2 regions of the Paenibacillus segetis genome follow, and region 1 is predicted to be linked to the other one. Evidence: riboswitches for the same ligand, from Rfam matches in the RefSeq annotation. Region 1 holds a riboswitch; the other holds the start of a gene.
What was found. A riboswitch is a leader RNA that binds a small molecule or an ion and turns the genes downstream of it on or off. The one in region 1 is predicted to bind glycine.

Region 1 (5,229 bases):
TTTGTGATAATCTTTTTTTATTGTAGTATCCACAAGTACCTTTTTAACTTTCACATCTGCGGGGATTCCTTCTGAATCCGCTACATTAGATTCTGTTTGAGAATTCGGTTGTTCTGTTGTAGTATTCGTATTCGATTCTGTTGGTGCTGGGGTTTCTACTGGAGGAATTGAGTTCTGTGATTCAGTTTGTGCCTTCGAACAACCACTTAGCAGAATGAATAGGCAAGTAAAAAGAAGGAGTGTAGCATGAAATCGTCGCTGTATGTTGCTTTTATGTGTCATCGTGTTACCTCCATTAAGTTTAATCGTTAAATTATCTCTAACTGAAAAATACTATTACATTGATAGATAGGATTAACCACATCTTCAATCCTTAAACCATGTTTCCTAAGGATCATTTAAGATGGTGATTTAGTCGCTTTGATCTGCTCCGTCAACTTGCGTCCGGTTGGAGTTTGAGCTAATCCACCAAGTGCCGTTTCGCGATGTTCTCCCGGCATTTTCGAACCAACCTCTAACATAACACCTATCACTTCGTCCGAGGGAATGACACTTCGAACGCCGGCAAGAGCCATATCCGCAGCCGCTAATGCATTCACTGCGCCAAGACCATTACGAACAATACATGGTACTTCAACGAGCCCGGCAACAGGATCGCATATTAGACCCAGCGTATTCTTGAGCGCAAGACCAACGGCATGAACCGCTTGCTCAGGAGTTCCTCCACGAAGTTCTACAAGTGCTCCTGCCGCCATCCCGATGGCAGAACCAACCTCAGCCTGACAGCCGCCCTCTGCACCTGAAATGAAAGAATTGTTGGCGATAACGTATCCAATCGCTCCCGAACTAAACAGCCCATGAACGAGCTTCTCATCCTCCCATCCGAATCGCTCTTGAGCGCTAACAAAGACGCCGGGAATGATCCCACAGGAACCTGCTGTTGGTGTAGCCACAATGCGACCCATCGAAGCGTTAACCTCAGACACTGCGAGAGCATACGCCATCGCTTTAGCAGCCCAAACACCAACAGACGGTTCAAAAGAAGTGATGAGTTCGTTAACCTTTCGACCGTCCCCACCTACAAGCCCACTTCGAGAGGAAGTATTACTCTCAAGTCCTTTACTAACCGCTTCCTTCATCACTTGATAATAGGCGGTCATCTGATTCACAATCTCCTCCGGTGATTCCCCGGTTTCTTTAGCCTGTTCAGCGATCATGAGCTCTGCGATCGTTAACGATTCAACCTGGCATATTTCCACTATATCTTTAAGGGTACTAAAACGCATATATACAACTCCTCTAGTTGAGATCAATTACAGAGACTCGGCTAATATGTGGCAGGAGAGAAAGGGTTTCGAGAACTTCATCCCCCGGCCTTTTATCACACTCGATGACTGTCATCGCGGAACCATTTCTTTCTTTGCGATCTACATTCATAAAACCGATATTCAATCCAGCGCTACTAACCGCTCTCGTAATAGAAGCCAGGATCCCAACCTGGTCGTCGTGAGTGATCACCAGTGTCGGATAATATCCTGTGCAGCTAACAGCGAAGCTATTTATGGAATGTATCTTTATATTTCCACCGCCAATTGAAGCCCCACTAACTGTGATATCCCTACCACCTACGCTCGCTGTAATCTCAACGAAATTGGGATGAGGACTCATCAAAGTACTCTGCCGCAACTCAAAGTGCAGACCGGACTGCTCGGCCTCAGTGAAGGCATTCTGAATTCGCTCATCATCTGTGTCGAAATCAAGTAGTCCTCCAATAATAGCTAGATCTGTTCCGTGGCCGGAATACGTCTCCGCAAAGGAACCGTAAAAAGTGATGATAGCTTGCTCAGGCATACATCCGAGCAACTGCCGTGCAACACGACCGATGCGCACCGCACCAGCTGTATGTGAACTTGAAGGTCCAACCATAACTGGACCGATAATAGAAAATACATCTTTGAACCTCATGACGAATCCCCTTCTTAGGTGAGCGTTCTAGCTTTACTTTGTCATGCTCTACCTGTTCGTATGCATATTTCTTATTAATTAACTTGTAAACACAAAAAAGGACAGAGATCCGGCTATAATGCCCGATCCTCTGTCCTGGGTACCTGAGAGTTTAAGCAGTCCTAAGACCAGCGTTCCCCTTTGGTGGCTATGTGCTCTCTCCAGAGTCGCGTCCAATGGCGGTTCTTCTACCTGAGAGTTTAATCGAACAGCTGACTAGCTGCCGACTTGCTCCTTCGGTGCCCGGAGAATATATCTTGCTCAGGGTCTCTCCCTACCATCTTCATCCGCATATTCTGTTTTACCTTTTTAGCTTAATGTAGAATATTCATAGCAGTCAATATACCTAGCTTTTTAACTCAAATTAGTAACCGGTTATAAATTCTCATGAGTGATTCTCATTAGAGCAGCATTAATTGCCACGAGATACCGAATTTATCATTAACCCAGGCAAATTTCTCACTTACGGGAGTGGGACATATTGGCATTAGTACCGTACCCTCTTGAGATAACTTCAGATAAAGATTATCAATTTCTTCAGATGTCTCGCAGGTTATAAACAATGAAATGCTCGGCGTAAAGTTGAAATTATGTTCTTCTTTACTATCAATACACATATAAGTTTGTCCATTTAAAGTAAAGATAGCATGTAATATGGTTCCATCTTCATGATATAACACCTTATTTATTTCTGAATTGTCAAACAAAGAGGTATAAAAATTCATAGCCTCCTCAGCCCGTCCAGAAAACATGAAAAACGTGGCAATTTTTTGATGTTCCACGATAGAACACTCCTTTTATAGGATATATGTACCATGCTGAATTATCCAATTTTATTCTTTTTCCGTCAAGCATTAGTTTCATATATATAGAAGCCCTTGAAAATTTCAAGGGCTTCCGTACTAAGTTGATGGATTCATTAAATTGGCAATTATTCCTCTTTAGCAACGGCCCGCTTAACCGCCTGCGATTTATACATACGCCAGCCCGTTAACAACCCTGCAACTAAGCAGATCGATGCCGAAGTTGTGAAAACCACTCGCATACCAGTTAAGAAGACATCTGGCCGATCAGGGATCAATCCAGTTACCCTATAACCAACCTCACCGCTCATGACATGGAACAGAATCGTGGTTGCAACGGTAATCCCTACGACCATCCCAATATTCCGTACCAATGAGTTCACGCTTCCAGCCGAACCAAGCTGGGTACGAGGAACCTCAGACATGACGAGCGAATTGTTCGGTGATTGGAATAGCCCACTGCCTATCCCTAGCATCGCAATCCAAATGCCTACAACAATCAAAGAGCTTCCCCCGTGCAGATTAGCTAATCCGAATTGGGCAATGACCATCACAATGAGCCCCGCAAAGGTCAGCAGTTCAGATCCTATTTTGTCAGATAAAGCTCCACTAAGCGGAGCTACAATGACCATACAAATTGGCAAAAGCATTAGTAGGAACCCCGCATGGAACGGGGACAAATCGAGCATATTCTGGGCATAGAATGGTGCAATAATATTGAAACAGAAGTTTGCCGTGAACACGAGAAATCCGCAAAGAATACTGATTGAGAACGACGGGTTCTTGAATAGTGACAGCTGAAGCAACGGCTCAGAGCGAACGAATTCTACTCGTAAGAATAAAGCTAAAGTTATTGCAGCAGCAATCAGAGAAATAATAATCCACATGTTATCGTAACCCAATTGTTGGCCAAGCAGCAGACCAGCAAACAACGTAACAATAAATATGGCAAACAGCGAACTTCCTGGTACGTCTATTTTTGCTTTTACCCGAACTTGATCTTTCGGAAGGTATCTCCATCCCATCATAATGGCAATGATTCCAATGGGGACATTCACCCAAAATATATATTCCCAACCGAGTGACGATATAATAATTCCACCTAAGCTTGGACCAGCAATACTTCCGAGCGAGACAAAGGTTCCAATAAAGCCAAGTGCCTTCCCCCGTTCATGCGCTGGGAAAATATCAGTAACAATTCCTTGGCTATTCGCCATGGTCATGGAAGCACCCAAAGCTTGAATGACCCTTGAGATAATCAAAAAGGATAATGAACTACTCAGTCCACATAACAATGAGCCAATAATAAAAATGACTGTTCCGATTTTAAATATTCTGATTTTCCCCGCGATATCTCCTAATCTCCCAAAGAAAAGAATTGCTGCACAGATAGCCATAAGGTAACCTGTAGTCACCCATTCAATCTGCGCGATGGGTAGGCCGAGCTCCTTGGATAGAACAGGCAATGCAATATTAACAATACTTCCGTCTAACGTGGACATAAAGGTAAATAAATTAAGAACAATGAGAATAAGCCAACGCTTCTTCTGAATGTCGGCATCCTCTTGGTAGCTTCCAAGAATTGAGTTCATTAAGTAAACCTCCAGATGACTAAAGTTCATTTAGTTGCACACGCAACTAAATCAGTAATTCCAGTTTAACTCAAATTAGTTGCGTGTGCAACCACTTTATTATAATATGGGTTGTAACATTAATTCTTTAAAGAGGTGTAATCTTGAAGAAAGAACCCTTAGCCAAGCTTATCTCATATATTCACAGGCAAAATCAAAAAACACTCGTAAAGCAGCTATCTCCTTATGGAGTTGGCAGCGGTGGGCAGCATAGCTTTCTAAAATCAATTCTACATTATCCTGGAATAACCCAAGATCAGCTCACACAACAATTAAAATTCGATAAAGCAACTACTGCCCGTTCAATCAAACAGTTGGAGCAATCTGGATATATCGAGCGGAAGCCAGATCCGAATGATCGACGCTCCCAGCTTCTTTATCCAACATCAAAAGCTCAAGAGTTCTTACCCATTCTTCAATCCATATTGGATGATAATAATAAAAGACTTGCTCAAAATTTAAACCAGGAAGAAGAAGATTTACTCATCTCCCTCCTCCAAAAAATCAATATTGAACCCCCTGAAGAATAAATGCGCAAAAAACTCCAGGCCCCTAGGGACTTGGAGTTTTCATATTTGCTTTCCATGGAATGAATCATATTATAATGGCAAATCACGTCTTCGAAATAATACTACCGCTAAACCGAACGATATCAAACCGATAGCAGTGAGAATGATCGAGATGAATACCATATCCACATTACCATTAATAATTTCACTAGGCTTATACAAGGAGAAGATGGAAATGTTCCTCATCCAATGTATCTTGTCACTAAGTTTACCCAGCAGATC
Region 2 (5,229 bases), on a different contig from region 1:
TCCCGGAGCAATATCACTACAATACCTGGATTGCCGAACGTACCAACGATAAGCTGGAAGAGTATGCGAAGAACGGAGAGAGCTTTTTCCATTGGGCAAGCTTTTTCGATCCTCATCCGGAATATTTAGTACCTGAGCCATGGGATACGATGTACGATCCGGATCAGCTGACGATTCCATCCATTGTGCCGGGTGAGCATGAACAGAACCCGCCACACTTTGGCATGACGCAGGAGGAGAATCCTGATTTCTCTGCTTGGAGTGAAACGGGGGAAGGCATTCACGGTTATCGCTCGCATCATTACTACCATTATGGAGAGCGCAAAAGACTGACCGATTACGACCGGAAGAAGCTTGTTGCTGTTTATTACGGTATGATCAGCATGATGGACAAATATATTGGACAAATTCTTGACAAGCTAGACGAGCTAGGTTTGGCTGACAACACGATTGTCGTATTTACGACGGATCATGGTCATTTCTTCGGTCAGCACGGCTTGCAGGCTAAGGGAGGGTTCCATTACGAGGATCTGATGAAGCTGCCGTTTATCGTGCGTTACCCGGGACAGGTTCCATCCGGTCGCACATCTGAAGCGATACAGTCACTCGTAGACCTGGCGCCAACCTTCTTGTCATTCTCCGATCTTCCGATCCCATGTGCCATGACCGGAGTCGATCAGAAGGAAGTATGGCTGGGGAGTAAATCTAACGCTCGTGATCATGCTATCTGTGAATTTCGCCATGAGCCAACGACCATTCACCAGAAGACGTACGTTGACGCGAGATACAAAATAACGGTGTACTACAATCAGACCTACGGGGAGCTATTCGATTTGCAGGAGGATCCAAAGGAATTACGAAACCTATGGAATGATCCTGCTAGCGCCAGCTTGAAATCTGAACTGCTGCTCAAATACATATGGGCTGAGCTGGGAAAGGAACCGATGGCGATGCCTCGCATATCAGGAGCTTAACGGGGAAGCGGTTCGAGGAGTCATAAGAGTAACCTGTCTATAATAAAGGCTCATGCACTCAATGTGCATGAGTCTTTATAGTGTGCTAAGATTCAAATAAAGACGGGCTTAATTACAAACGACAACCATTAAAGGGAAGTGCAAATGATGAATCTAGAAATGGTTATGCAAGAGCTTGAAGCTCTTGGCAAGGAACGAACCAAGAAGATATACCTGTCCAACGGCGCACACGAACCACTTTTTGGCGTGGCCACAGGCCAGATGAAGCCCATCTTCAGAAAAATAAAACTCAATCAACCATTGGCTGAGCAGCTTTATGCTACGGGGAACTATGACGCGATGTACTTTGCCGGGGTGATTGCCGAACCGAAAGCGATGACGGAAGCGGACTTTGAACGGTGGATCGATGGAGCCTATTTCTATATGCTATCGGATTTTGTAGTAGCAGTAACATTGGCAGAAAGTGATATTGCGCAAGAAGTCGCGGATAATTGGATTGCAAGCGATATAGAGCTGAGGATGTCGGCAGGTTGGAGTTGTTACTGCTGGCTGCTCGGCAATCGCCCGGACCGTGAATTTTCCGAAGAGAAAATTGCTAACATGTTGGAGATTGTAAAAAATACAATTCACGATGCCCCTGAACGTACGAAATATTCGATGAACAATTTCTTGTATACTGTGGGAGTATCCTATCTGCCGCTTCATGATATGGCGGTGGAGATCGCAAAGGAAGTTTGTCCAGTGGAAGTCAGTCACGGTAGCGCAAAAAGCAAGTTCTTAAACGCTTTAGTTAATATTCAAAAGGCAGAGGATAAAGGGCAACTCGGCTTCAAACGGAAACATGTAAGGTGTTAGTCATGAATATATTTCCATGTTCATTTGTCGGTTTTTTTATTAACATAGAATTATCACAAAAAATACAGTGAGACTTTTATCACTGATTAAATCATCACATCGCAAGTAATATGTTTAGATATTAGAACAGCAACACTTAATTCATAATTTCATATTTCACAAGCTATGATTGCTATGGATCACACTATAGCAGGAGCAGCTTCTGGAGAGACTGCGGGATTCCGCAGCGCCGAAGGGTTCACAATCTCAGGCAAAAGGACAGAAGAGTACTGAATTTGTATTTATCATGCTAATCGTTATTAGCGGGATAAATATTATTTCATATTCTTATGAACCAAAGAGATTGGATGACATCCGATCTCTTTTTTTTGTACCAATTTATCGTATTCATTAAGGGGGAACAGGTATGGCACAACAAGAATTAAAGCGGGAATTAGAAAATCGGCATGTTCAACTCATTGCAATTGGTGGAACCATTGGTACTGGACTATTTTTAGGTTCCGGTAAAGCAATACAACTAGCAGGGCCCTCTATCATTTTTGCTTACCTAATCGTCGGGATCGCCATTTTCTTTGTAATGAGGGCGTTAGGAGAACTCCTGTTGTCTAAAGCAGGGTATCAATCTTTTACAGATATTGCTGAAGATTATCTTGGACCACGAGCAGCGTTTGTCACTGGCTGGACCTATTGGTTCTGTTGGATTATGACGGCTATGGCTGATATTATTGCTGTCGGGATATATGTACAATATTGGTTCGATATTCCGCAATGGATACCTGAAGTTCTCTGCTTAGTCATTTTATTAGGACTCAATCTGTTAACTGTCAAAAATTTTGGGGAATTGGAGTTTTGGTTTGCCTTAATTAAGGTGGTCACTATTCTCGCATTAATTGCCATTGGGATTATTTTATTGGTGATAGGATTCAAAACAGATGCAGGAACGGTAACGGTCAAGAATATTTGGGGCCATGGAGGAATGTTTCCAAACGGGATAACAGGTTTCTTACTTTCGTTCCAAATGGTTGTGTTTGCATTTGTCGGTGTGGAATTAGTAGGTGTGTCTGCAGCAGAGACATCGGATCCAGAGAAGAATATCCCATCGGCCATTAATAAAATTCCTTTACGAATTCTATTCTTCTACGTTGGAGCAATTATTGCTCTATTATGCATTAACCCTTGGACGGAGCTAAGTCCGGCAGAAAGTCCTTTTGTTAAAACTTTTGCTTTAGTGGGGATTCCGATCGCCGCGGGCATTATTAACTTTGTCGTATTAACTTCAGCTGCTTCTGCTTGTAACAGCGGAATGTTCTCAACAAGTCGAATTCTATATAACTTAGGTAAGAATGACCAGGCTCCGTCCCAATTTGCAAAATTGAATAAAAATCATGTACCAAGAAACGGGTTGTTGATCTCCACACTTGTCCTATCTGTGGGAGCTCTTTTGAGTAAGTTTATTCCGGAACAAGCTTTTGGGATCGTGACAACGATTAGTGCCATTTGCTTTATTTGGGTGTGGGGTGTGGTTCTCATTTGCCATATAAAATATAAGAAAACTCAGCCGCAATTACATGAAAAATCAAAATTTAAAGCACCATTTACTCCATTTATTAATTATGTTGTCCTAGCTTTGTTTGCTATCATCCTCATTATTATGCTGTTTGCTGAAGAGACACGTCCGGCCTTATTGTTAACGCCCCTATGGTTTATTCTATTATTTGTTTTGCATTATTCCAATAGAAGGAAGAGAGGCAACTAACAAGATCGGTAAGCTCTATTGTTCTAGATAACGTGACAAGACCCTCCTCGAAAAAGGATCGAGGAGGTTTTTTTTGTATTCAGGATCTATTAAAATTTAATAGAGTTTTATATTTAATTTTCTGTTAAAATATTACTATTAAATTATTAATAATTTAAAATTATAGTTTGGAAAGGTGGTTAATTATGAACAAAAAGATTTGGATTTTGTTTACGGCGCTGACGGTTGGTTTGACGTCCGCAGTAACCATTGGCAGCGGTGTGAGTGAAGCGCAGACATCGGCCGATTTTACCGATTTAAAGGATTTGGATGCAGCTACAAAGGCAAAGTTTGATGCCATGATTTCAGCAGGTATTTTCAATGGAGTCTCTGATACTAGTTTTGGGCTGAAAGATGAAATGAATCGAGCCCAATTCGCGAAGGTAGCAGCGCTTATTGCTGGTCTGAATGTCAACCCTAATCTAACTACATCGTCTTTCAGTGACGTAACGTCAGATGATCCCGCTAACGGTTATGCACTGCCTTATATCGAAGCGCTTAAGACAGCGGGAATTACGGACGGCGTAGGCTCCGGGAGTTTCAACCCAGCTGGAAGCGTAACGAAGGAGCAATTAGCTACATTTCTAGTTCGGGTTTTAGGCCAGAGTGCAGGGGTACCGTCGGCTCCAAGTGTTAGCGATAATACTGTCTCTGATTGGGCGAAGGGTTACGTCCAATTGGCACTTGAGCTAAAGTTGCTAAATAATTCTTCGGACGGTACTTTCGGCGGTAAAGAAGAAGCGACCCGTCAATTACTAGCTACCGGAGCCTTCGAAAGCGCCAAAACGTTAGAAGCGACCAGACCTCTTGAAGTTTCCGGAGCGGACTTCAAAGCGGGGAACAAGTTGGAACTAACTCTGTCGGTAGGAATCGATGGGAGTTCCATTGATCTATCCAAAATTACCATTAACGGTGTGCCGCTTGATCCGAAGTTAGACAGTTACATGCTGTCCGAGGACAAGAAGACGATCATAATCACGTTACATCAAGGTTTTAAACTCGATTCATCAAAAGCACCGACTATTGTAGCAGATGGTTTAAAGTCATTATTCGGTAACGCGGTTAAAAATGAGGAGAATAAATCCATACCGGTTAAGATAACTGAACCTCCGGTGACACCGCCAGTGGTTACATCTGCGCCTTCAACATCTACGCCTTCGACATCAACACCATCGACACCAACACCATCGACGCCAACACCGACACCAACGCCAACGCCAACACCAACACCAACACCAACACCAACACCAACACCAACACCAACACCAACACCGACACCGACACCGACACCGACACCGACACCGACACCAACCACAGCGCCTACGATTACTTTTAACGCAGGGGAGACAAAAAGATGGAATGGAGAAGATAGCGACACGATCCATGTAAGTGTGAATCCAGGTGGATTCGATACGTTATATTACATGCTTACCGAGGAACTTTCAGATTCCCCAAGCGTCGAAGAGATAAAGTCAAATAAACAAGCTGATAGAGATATCCATATCGACAAGGACATAGTTCCCAGCAAAGCTTATTATCTCTACATAGTTGCTACTCAGGGAAATTTGGATAGTCAAGTTACCAAGTTAACCTTTTATCGTACGG

Region 2: linked by a shared signal. The riboswitch ahead of IEW05_RS16740 (amino acid permease) and the one ahead of sdaAB (L-serine ammonia-lyase, iron-sulfur-dependent subunit beta) in region 1 are both predicted to bind glycine.

What each region holds. Positions count from the first base shown of each region.
Region 1 covers NZ_BMFT01000001.1:1,049,130-1,054,358, reverse strand. The annotation lists gene IEW05_RS04580 (hypothetical protein) at 1-282, opposite strand, end outside; gene sdaAA (L-serine ammonia-lyase, iron-sulfur-dependent, subunit alpha) at 399-1,286, opposite strand; gene sdaAB (L-serine ammonia-lyase, iron-sulfur-dependent subunit beta) at 1,300-1,965, opposite strand; glycine riboswitch at 2,175-2,291, opposite strand; gene IEW05_RS04565 (VOC family protein) at 2,406-2,786, opposite strand; gene IEW05_RS04560 (MFS transporter) at 2,936-4,399, opposite strand; gene IEW05_RS04555 (MarR family winged helix-turn-helix transcriptional regulator) at 4,543-4,968, shown strand; gene IEW05_RS04550 (ABC transporter permease subunit) at 5,038-5,229, opposite strand, start outside.
Region 2 covers NZ_BMFT01000002.1:103,428-108,656, forward strand. The annotation lists gene IEW05_RS16730 (sulfatase family protein) at 1-974, shown strand, start outside; gene IEW05_RS16735 (DNA alkylation repair protein) at 1,122-1,829, shown strand; glycine riboswitch at 2,022-2,101, shown strand; gene IEW05_RS16740 (amino acid permease) at 2,236-3,585, shown strand; gene IEW05_RS16745 (S-layer homology domain-containing protein) at 3,771-5,229, shown strand, end outside.